One region of the Gluconobacter albidus genome, then DNA from elsewhere that is predicted to be linked to it. Evidence: predicted binding sites of a transcription regulator. Region 1 holds the regulator's gene; each other region holds the start of a gene.
The links. The regulator LexA, encoded in region 1, represses DNA repair genes until DNA is damaged. The targets are predictions, from matches to a motif close to TGTTCTANNTANGTTC.

Region 1 (3,275 bases):
GCATCACGGACTATCTGGACGGTGCACTGGCCCGTCGCTGGCAACAGCTTTCCGAACTGGGCCGGATGATGGACCCGATCGCGGACAAGCTTCTTGTCGGGTCTCTTCTGCTGGCTCTGGCAGGGCTGACACAGCTGCCGGTTTATTCGCTTTATGCAGCGATCATCATCATGATCCGCGAAATTCTGGTCAGTGGCCTTCGCGAATACATGGCCTCCCAGCGCGAAACGCTCCCATCGACACGACTGGCGAAATGGAAAACCGGCATCCAGATGGTAGCGATCGGTTTTCTGATCGGTGGAGACGGGGCTGCAGGAATGCTGGGACTTTCCTTCCTGCCGGCAACGCTGATTGGCGGAATCTTCCTTTGGCTTTCCGTGATTCCGACAGTCATCAGTGGCTGGGGTTATCTGACCGCAGGACTGACCCGCATCATGGCAGGGCAACCCCGCAAATCATCCAAAATCAGCTTCTGACGTCATACGGCGAAAGAATGTAGCGTTCTTCGACTGTCTTCATCTGGCGCTTCGTTACAAGGACCGCTAAAGGTCATGGATTGATCTCGTGGGAGTAAGAAATGCGGAAGACCGCTCTGCTGGCACTACCTCTCGCTCTGAGCGGCTGTTCAGGCATGGGCAAGTATATCCGCGACACAATGGTCTGGACGGCTCTCGATAATCCGAACGGCCCTCATGGAGACAGCGAGAATATTCATCGCGCGCGTGGCGAAAAATATTCCGAAACTCCAATTTTCCCCGAAAGCGGCAACATCTGGCCGGGGGCTCCGCAACCGCTCCCAACGCTCAAGGACGTCGCAAACCCCAATAGTACGTTCAGCCATGCTCTAGGCGATCCGGCGACCTATTTTGGTGGCGCTGCGCTCGATGAAAATTTCATGGGTGGAATCGCCGGCAAGGGAGCTCTGGGAGCATCCGGGCCGCAACTCATGCAGGGCCAGAGCCTTTCAGTCGGCGAAGGCGCTGATACCCATCAAGGCGTGTCTCGAGACCGCACTCATCTTATTCCGACACTTCCTTCGTCAGTTCCCGACAGCGCAGCCCGCTTTCTGAACAAGAGTCCCAGCAAAGCCATCGTTATCCCGAACGGGGACGGCACCAGCACGGTCATCGGTCCGGATGGCAGCGTAAAGGTCATTCACGGAACGTCTTTGCCCCCCAAATAAGGTTTTGCTGACGGTTCTGGGCCGCCAGCATTTCCCTTCAGGATCTCAGACTTCAGTACTGACGGAAAAGCGCGATCAAACGCCCCTGGATGTGCACGCGCTCCGCTGGAAAAATACGCGTTTCGTAGTCCCGATTGGCGGCTTCGAGCGCGATCATCGACCCACGACGACGCAGTTTCTTAAGCGTCACTTCCTGGCCATCAATCAGGGCAACAATAATCTGTCCGTTCTCGGCCGTCTCACGTCGCCGGATAATGGCGATGTCCCCATCCAGAATCCCAGCTTCGATCATCGAATCGCCCGCAACGGTGAGTGCGTAGTGCTCTCCAGTGCCCAAGAGCGAAATGGGGACCTCAATCCTGTCGCTGTCATCCTGCATGGCCTCAATAGGCAAACCGGCTGCGATGCGACCATAAAGAGGAATGCTGATGGTCTGACGATCATTGGCGACGCTGGCTTCGGAGAAAGTCCCGTCAAGACCCGTCTCCCCCTGACTGAGAACAGCCGGAACGAAAGCGGCCTCTGTCGTCGGCGTAACGGCAGGAGCCTCGGTGCCCATATGAGGCAGGCGCAGCACTTCCAGCGCGCGTGCGCGATGATGGTGACGCCGCAGGAACCCACGCTCCTCCAAAGCGGAAATCAGGCGATGAATGCCTGATTTGGAACGCAGTTCGAGAGCATCTTTCATTTCATCAAAAGAGGGAGAATATCCCGTCCGGCGGAGATGATCGTCGATATACAGCAAAAGCTGGTGCTGTTTGCGGGTCAGCATACAGGCGCTCCCATGCGCCTCGGCGGAGGCAGGTCAAAACAGGGCACAGAATGACAGTCATCCTGCATTTGTTCCTTATAGGTTCCTCTCTATTGCCCTACAAGCAAAGAGAGTGCTCTCCCATAGGCGTCCGACACGATTTTCTGGTCAACAAACTCTTTGAAACTACAGGAAAACCGCTAAATCTTGCGCAAAGGCCTTGACCTCCGAGCCACAAATCAGCATGGTGCGCCAAATCTAGAGATCAACATGCTGCATCGACACCTTCGAGCGGCATAAGTTATGGCGAAAGCCCGAGGGTATCATGGGAAAGAGCAACGTTATTCAGATCCGGCTCGTTTCGTCAGCTGAGACCGGCTACTTCTACGTCACGAAGAAGAATGCCCGTTCTGCTACGGGAAAGATGGAAGTACGCAAGTACGATCCGGTTGCACGCAAGCACGTCGTGTTCCGCGAAGCCAAGATCAAGTAAGACTGTTCCAACAGTCTCCATAAAAAAAGCGGCCTTCGGGCCGCTTTTTTTTATACCTCGAAGGCTGATTATTTCAACGACTGCTCAAAACAGCTTGTCATGCGGTCCGTAGGGGACAACTAGATCGCCACTGCGCGTCAGGTTCATCGTGGCACGGGCGCGCTCATCCAGCATGTCAGCATCCAGCGCTTTTTCCTTGAGGGCAACAACACGACGCCGCCAGACATTCTGCTCATCGTCTGCATCCTGCCTAGCCTGAAGGGCATCTTTCTGAAGCTGGGTCTGCTCCTGATAGGCATGGATCCCATGCGCACCGTGCAGCGCGTTCCAGCCGAAATAAACCGTGAGAGACAGGAAAAATGCCGGAGGAGCTACGGCGCGGACACCACGTTTGATAAGTCGGATCAGTGTCACGTCGTGAAAACTCCGTTCTGAGAGACTATCTCAATTTATATCAGTCATTTGTGACCAGACAATGAAGGATATGAATATCAATCATATCCGGCCATGAAATAACGGCCCCATTCCCGAAAGGAATGAGGCCGTTGACCATTTTCAGGAGTTCCGGAGGATGTTGCGACCGGCATAGCGGGCCGCACTGCCAAGCTGCTGCTCAATACGGATGAGCTGGTTATATTTTGCCGTACGGTCAGAACGGGAGAGGGAGCCCGTCTTGATCTGGCCGCAGTTCGTTGCAACCGCGAGGTCAGCAATGACGGAATCTTCCGTCTCGCCCGAGCGATGGCTCATGACGCAGGCGTAACCGGCCTTGTGAGCGGTTTCGACAGCTTCCAGCGTCTCGGTCAGAGTACCGATCTGGTTGACCTTTACAAGCAGCGCATTCCCGG
Region 2 (3,275 bases), on a different replicon from region 1:
GTCACCTGCACCCGGACGGGCAGATCGAACACAATGTTCGGCCGCGCCCAGAGCATCTGGCTCGCGAGAGGCGGTTTTGCCATGTTGCCTGGAGAAACGCGAGCCTGTCCGTCCTCCGGCCAGGCGGAAAACCGGGGCGCGAGCTGGTGGACCGAAACAACGCCCGGACGGTTCAGCAGCCGGTCGATCAGAGAGGCCGGGAGGCCCGTTTCAGAGGATCCCGCTTCGTCCGGCAGGACAGAGCGCTCAGGCCCGGCTTCCAGCGGCTCGCTGGCGCTCACGGTCAGGATGACGGTTTCAATTCCAAACTCGGGCGCGATCTGCGGGATCTGGTCCTTCAGCAGGCGCGTCAGACGCGTGCCATCAGCCGTCGGATCGGACGTCCCCACGCGGACGGCCTGGATGGATCCGTCCACGCGCACACAGAGAAAGTCGAGCTGCCGCGCCCCCTCCCCGCGTGCCACCAGCTTTTCGCAGACAAGCGGCACAAGGGCTGCAATCACCGTGGCAATGGCCTCCGGTGTGCTGATCGGCTCGACCAGAGACCGGGTCAGGGAGATCCGGTCCGCAGGTTGAAAGATGCTGAGCGGGCGGACCTGTCGTGCCAGAGCCTCATCGAGACAGGTCAGGAGGTCTGCGCCAAAGCGCTTGGCCAGAGGTGCGCGCGGGAGGTCCGCCAGCGCGCCGATCGTGTTCAGTCCGAGCCGTGCCAGGCTGGAGAGTGTCCTTTCTGTCAGAGGAAGCGCTGAACAGGGTAACGGGTGCAAGGCCTCTTTCTGCTGACCGGAAGGCACGAGACAGACCCGGTCGATCCCCGACCGGGCCAGAGCGCGTGAGGCTGCGGCGGTATCGCTCAGCGCCACAGAGCAGGAATGCCCCCTCGCCTTCAGGCGTTCCCTGACGAGATCCAGCATGGCCGTCTCACCCCCATAAAGATGGGCGCAGCCGGTGGTATCGCTGTAGAGCCCGTCCGGAGCGTCGAATGCAGGTAGCGGCGACAGCCAGATCAGCCAGGAGCACAGATCGGTCAGCGCGGCCCTCTGTGCTTCGGCGTCTTCTTCTGCCGTCAGAAGATCCGGCACCAGAGAGCGTGCCTGTGCCAGCGGCATTCCGAGTGTCAGTCCGGCCGCGAGCGCAGCCGGACTGACACCCGTGACGGTGTGGCGGTTATGCGCTGGCGCGTGCACGGCCAGGGGCCTGTCGGTCGGGAAGTCTTCCGGGCGGGAGAGCTGAAGGCGCTCGGTGCGCCAGAAGGGCATCCAGAGAGCGAGAAAGCGGCGCATGATCGGTACAGTCGAGGATCCAGTGAGCGGGGTGGCCTCCCCTCACCCGCAACAGCGCGGCAGAAAGGCGTCGGGAACCGGGAAGCGGCATGGCCAGTCCCGGAAGCGCTTGAGGCGATGAGGGATGAGAGAGGATCCGCCAGCGCGTGGCGCACGCGCAGGGATCTTTCCCGGGAGCGCGCGTGAGAGGGGCCGAACGCAGAAAGAAGCCTGTGTTGCCACTCGCCTCCACAGCCAGATTGAGACGCCGGATTTCCTTGAGGCTTGGGACGTGGCTGCCACTGATGACGGCCAGTGCGCGCTCTGGTCCGCGCAACACGTCTTCGGCGACAGCGAGTAGACTGGCGGGATCCGTTTCAATGCAGACCAGAGTCTCTGGAGACAGACCGGACTGATGCAGTCCGCAGGCATTCAGTTCGGCAGGTGTATCGCTGATCCAGAAGACAGGCCCCCTGCCCTCTTTCAGGATGGGCAGCAGCATGGCGAGACTGGCCCCGATCTCCAGAGGATCAGAAAGCAGGAAGTCATGCAGGCTGCCGGTCCTGAGGCCGCCGCCGAGATGGGTATCGACGGCAGAATGCCCCGTGGCGAGTATGTCAGTCTGGGAGTGAGGCAGGTCTCGACGCTCCAGGCGTCGGACCTGCTCGCGCAGTCGCGCCACGGCGTCCGTTGTCATTTATGTTCTCCTTAACGAGAACATAAAGAGAACAAACTTCCAGGCTAAGCAACATAAATCTTGGTGTCTGGAACCAAACCAGTGGACACTTTTCTGCAAATATTTGAAAAAAGCAGAAAAATTACCAACCTCGCAACGGTGTGAATTATGTATATTTGTACACAAATACATGTAAGAAAAGACATGTAACCATTGACATGTAACCAGCAACATGTCAGTCACTACATGTAAACCTGTAAGTGCCGGCTCTATCGTGAGGTATTTTCTGTGGCTGTTTTATCTATAGCTTCGGCCAAAGGCGGGTGTGGGAAGACCACCTTGTCGATCATTCTTTCAACTGCCCTTGCTCAAAAGGGGTACAAGGTCCGCCTTCTAGACTGTGACTTAAATCAGCACGCTAGCGAGTTCGGGGCCAAAAGCGAGATGCAGGATCTCACGGTTAGGCCGTCAATAGACGAGCATAATATTTTGGCTGAGGTGCGAACTGCGGAAAGCGAGAGTGACCTGACGATCATTGATCTTCCTGGTGGATCCTCCACCCTAGCCTTAAAAGCGTTGCAGCGTTCCAACTTCGTGCTTGTGCCATGCCAAGCGAGCCTTCCGGACGTGCGGGACGCATTCAAAACTATCGCTCAGATAGACGATGCAGAAGACCTAGCGCGAAGCTCTATTCCCCGTGCTCTCATCTGGAGCCGTGTGTTACCTGGCTTTGAGTCCAGAGCAGCGAAGCATGTTAGGGAGAGTGTGGAGCAGCAGAATGTACCAGTCTTTAGGGCGGCGATGCTGGAAAGAGCTGCCTTCAGAGAGATGCACATCACCGGCACAAGTCCGGTTGAAAATGCCGGTGCGTCTCCCGCGGCCCAGAATGTAGAAGCTATTGCCGAGGAGCTTCTTGAGAAGCTATCGGCTCTGGCGGAGAGTGCCAGATGACAAAATCGCCTCTACCGCCCATCACCGATGCGCTGACGCCTCGTCCTGCTAAACGACCTAATCTTCGTGATCTCAAGGCCCCACAGATTGTCGAAGACAGTAGCGTTTCAGAAAACAGCCGTGCGTTAGGCACAAAATGGGGCGCACAGACATCATTAGATGAGCCCGATCCTGCTATGACATCTTTGCGGATGGTTATCCCAGAGTATGTGGATCGACAGCTATCGCTAAAGGCTGCGGAAGCTAAAGTCACAAAGCAATATCTTGTTCTTAAGGCCCTCTCTGAAGCCGGGTATGAAGTGAGGGAGGCTGATCTGATTGAGGACAAGCGTAAAAGGCGCCGGCGCTAAGTCTTTGAACTAAAGGTACATGTTGAGAACTACATG
Region 3 (3,275 bases), 1.2 Mb from region 1:
CTTGAGGTTGTTCCCGCGTGCGCCGTGCAGGGTGAGCATGCCGCTGGGCTTGCGGCGCTCGGTCGGAACGGGGATGACCTTGCGGCCTGACAGATAGGCACCGGTGATGCTGTTGGGGTTTTTGGCGACCTCGGCCGGGGTGCCGACGGCAATGACTTCGCCGCCGAGCTTGCCCGCGCCCGGTCCCATGTCGATCAGGTAATCGGCGGCGCGGATGGCGTCTTCGTCATGTTCGACGACGATGACGGTGTTGCCGAGGCGCTTGAGGCGTTCGAGCGTGCCGAGCAGGCGTTCGTTGTCGCGCTGGTGCAGGCCGATGGAAGGTTCGTCCAGCACATACAGAACGCCCGTCAGGCCTGAACCGATCTGCGATGCCAGACGGATGCGCTGGCTTTCACCACCCGACAGGGTTGCGGAGCCGCGCGAGAGGGTGAGGTAGTCCAGCCCGACATCGTCGAGGAAGTGCAGGCGGTCGGTGATTTCGCGCAGGATACGACGGGCGATTTCGGCGCGCTGCGGCGTGAGGGTCGCTTCAACGGTGGAGAACCAGTCGAGCGCCTTGCGGATCGGCATGTCCGAGGCTTCGGCGATGTTGAGGTCCTTGACCTTCACGCACAGCGCCTCGGGTTTGAGGCGCGCGCCGTGGCAGGCATGGCAGGGTTTTTCGGACTGATAGCGCGACAGTTCTTCGCGCACCCACATGCTGTCCGTCTGGGCCATGCGGCGGCGCAGGTTCTTTAGCACGCCTTCGAACGGTTTGGTGACGATATGGACCTTCCCGCCATCGGTATAGGGAATGTCGATCGGCTCTTTCGAACCGTTGATGATGAGGTCACGCGTAGCGGGCTGGAGGTCGGACCAGGGCGTGTGCATGTCATCGCCGCAATGGCGGGCGAGGGCGGCGAGCGTCTGGTCATACCAGTCCGTGCTCGCACCCTTCCAGGGGGCGATGGCGCCTTCGGTCAGCGTCAGGCTGTCATCCGGGACAATCAGGTTTTCGTCAAAATGGGTTTCGGTGCCGATACCGTCACAAACCGGGCAGGCGCCCATCGGGGCGTTGAAGGAGAACAGGCGCGGCTCGATCTCCTCGATTGTGAAGCCGGAGACGGGGCAGGCGAAGCGAGACGAGAAGACGACATGCGCCGGGGCTTCCTTCTCGCCTGCACGTTTGACTTCCTCGGCATAGGCCAGGCCGTCCGAGAGTTCGAGGGCGGTCTCGAAGCTGTCGGCGAGGCGGGATTCGAGACCTTCCTTGACGACAATCCGGTCCACGACGACTTCGACTGTGTGGCGCGTCTTGCGGTTCAGCTCAGGGGCCTCGGCGATTTCGTACAGTTCGCCGTCGATCTTCACGCGGGTGAAGCCCTTGCGCGTCAGTTCGGCGAGTTCGCGCTTGCAGTCGCCCTTGCGGTCCCGCACGACGGGGGCCAGCAGCATCAGGCGCATGCCGTCGGGCATGGCCATGATGCGGTCAACCATCTGGCTGACGGTCTGCGCCTCGATCGGCAGGCCGGTCGCGGGGGAATAGGGGATGCCCACGCGCGCCCAGAGCAGGCGCATGTAGTCGTGAATTTCCGTGATCGTGCCCACGGTCGAGCGCGGGTTCTTGGACGTGGTTTTCTGTTCGATCGAGATGGCCGGGGAGAGGCCTTCGATGGAGTCCACATCCGGCTTGCCCATCAGTTCAAGGAACTGGCGGGCATAGGCGGACAGGCTCTCCACATAGCGTCGCTGGCCTTCTGCATAGATCGTGTCGAAAGCCAGCGAGGATTTTCCGGAGCCTGAGAGGCCCGTGATGATCGTCAGGGAATCCCGCGGGATCGTGGCGTCGATGTTCTTGAGATTATGGGCGCGGGCCCCACGGACGCGGATCGAATGATTGTCTGGAAAGCTCACGGAGACCCCGGAATGTGGAGAAAAGGCAGTTGTGAGATCGAACGCGCTTGAATGGCGTTGGATTGTTCCCCATTAGATGGGAACTTACGCACGTATGAAAAGAACAATTCGAGAAAATTGGTTGGGACGGGAATGGCAGGCAGCGTCAACAAGGTGATTCTGGTCGGGAATCTGGGCAAGGACCCGGAAGTCCGCAACACGCAGTCGGGGTCTAAGATCGTCAACCTGACCGTTGCGACGTCAGACACCTGGAACGATCGTCAGTCCGGCGAGCGCAAGGAGCGCACCGAGTGGCATCGCGTGGTGATCTTCAACGAACGGACGGCTGATGTTGCCGAGCGGTTCCTGCGCAAGGGGCGCAAGGTCTATATCGAGGGCGAACTTCGCACCCGCAAATGGACCGACCAGGCCGGCCAGGAGAAATATACGACCGAAGTCGTGATCGACCGCTTCCGGGGCGATCTGGTGCTGATCGACAGCAATCGCAGCGGTGGTGGCGATGATGGCGGTTTTGACAACGGTGGCGGCTATGGCGGTGGCAACGGCGGCGGCAATGGTGGTGGCTTCGGGGGAGGAAGCCGTGGCGGCTCCGCTGGCGGTTCGGGCGGCGGCTTTGGCGGCGGTTCCCGTGGAAATGCCGGCGGGGCTTCCGGCGGCGGTCGTTCGGGTGGCAGCAACGGTGGCTGGGACGCCCCGCCGGACAACGACCTGGACGATGAAATCCCGTTCTGAGTTCAGGGCGGATTTCGGTTCGCGGATGTAAAAAGCCCCCGGATGCTCAGGCATTCGGGGGCTTTTTTTATGTGATGCAGACAAGAAAAAAGCCCCATCCCCGGAAGGATGAGGCTTTTTGCCGTTTCAGACTGACGGACTTCAGGCCGTCAGAGCTGTTTCTTCTGCAGACGTCGTCACCAGATAGGGGCCTGCGGCCAGGATCTGGATGGCGAGCATGCCGAGGCTGTTCGGCTGACGGGCCGTCAGGGGCAGCATGGCGTTGCCGTTCGTCCAGCGGACAGGGGTGTTTTCCTGAACATCCCAGCCGCTGAGGTCTGCGTCCGTCAGGTGCTGGTCGATGCGGATCGTGTTGCCCGAGTCGAACAGCGTGACTTCACCCACCAGAACGCCGAGCTGGCGACGGTCGTCGACGAACGGTCCGACCGTTTCGCTCGGGCTGGACGTGCGGGACACGATGCGAACGCCTGTCACGTCAGACGGGATCATGAACATTGCGCGGCCGTTGGCAGTGCGGACCTGATGGATGGTCTGGCCCGTGCTGGCGACGAGGTACAGGCCGGCGTCTTCGGTCAGGGCCGGAGCGGCAACCGTGTTCTCGAGGCCTGCTGCGATGGCGCGGGCTTCGATTTCGCGGAAGATCGGCT

Region 2: a site for LexA is predicted at 1,978-1,993, ahead of A0U94_RS15115 (ImuA family protein). Genes of this name have one in related genera too.
Region 3: a site for LexA is predicted at 1,998-2,013, ahead of uvrA (excinuclease ABC subunit UvrA). Genes of this name have one in related genera too.

What each region holds. Positions count from the first base shown of each region.
Region 1 is NZ_CP014689.1:1,409,931-1,413,205, forward strand. Features, by position in the region: gene pgsA (CDP-diacylglycerol--glycerol-3-phosphate 3-phosphatidyltransferase) at 1-476, shown strand, start outside; gene A0U94_RS06290 (hypothetical protein) at 578-1,183, shown strand; gene lexA (transcriptional repressor LexA) at 1,236-1,955, opposite strand; gene rpmG (50S ribosomal protein L33) at 2,260-2,427, shown strand; gene A0U94_RS06305 (FtsB family cell division protein) at 2,512-2,841, opposite strand; gene eno (phosphopyruvate hydratase) at 2,983-3,275, opposite strand, start outside.
Region 2 is NZ_CP014690.1:160,104-163,378, forward strand. Features, by position in the region: gene A0U94_RS15110 (Y-family DNA polymerase) at 1-1,283, opposite strand, end outside; gene A0U94_RS15115 (ImuA family protein) at 1,168-1,959, opposite strand; gene A0U94_RS15120 (ParA family protein) at 2,278-2,889, shown strand; gene A0U94_RS15805 (hypothetical protein) at 2,886-3,239, shown strand.
Region 3 is NZ_CP014689.1:2,627,202-2,630,476, reverse strand. Features, by position in the region: gene uvrA (excinuclease ABC subunit UvrA) at 1-1,896, opposite strand, end outside; gene ssb (single-stranded DNA-binding protein) at 2,029-2,628, shown strand; gene A0U94_RS12020 (Hint domain-containing protein) at 2,770-3,275, opposite strand, start outside.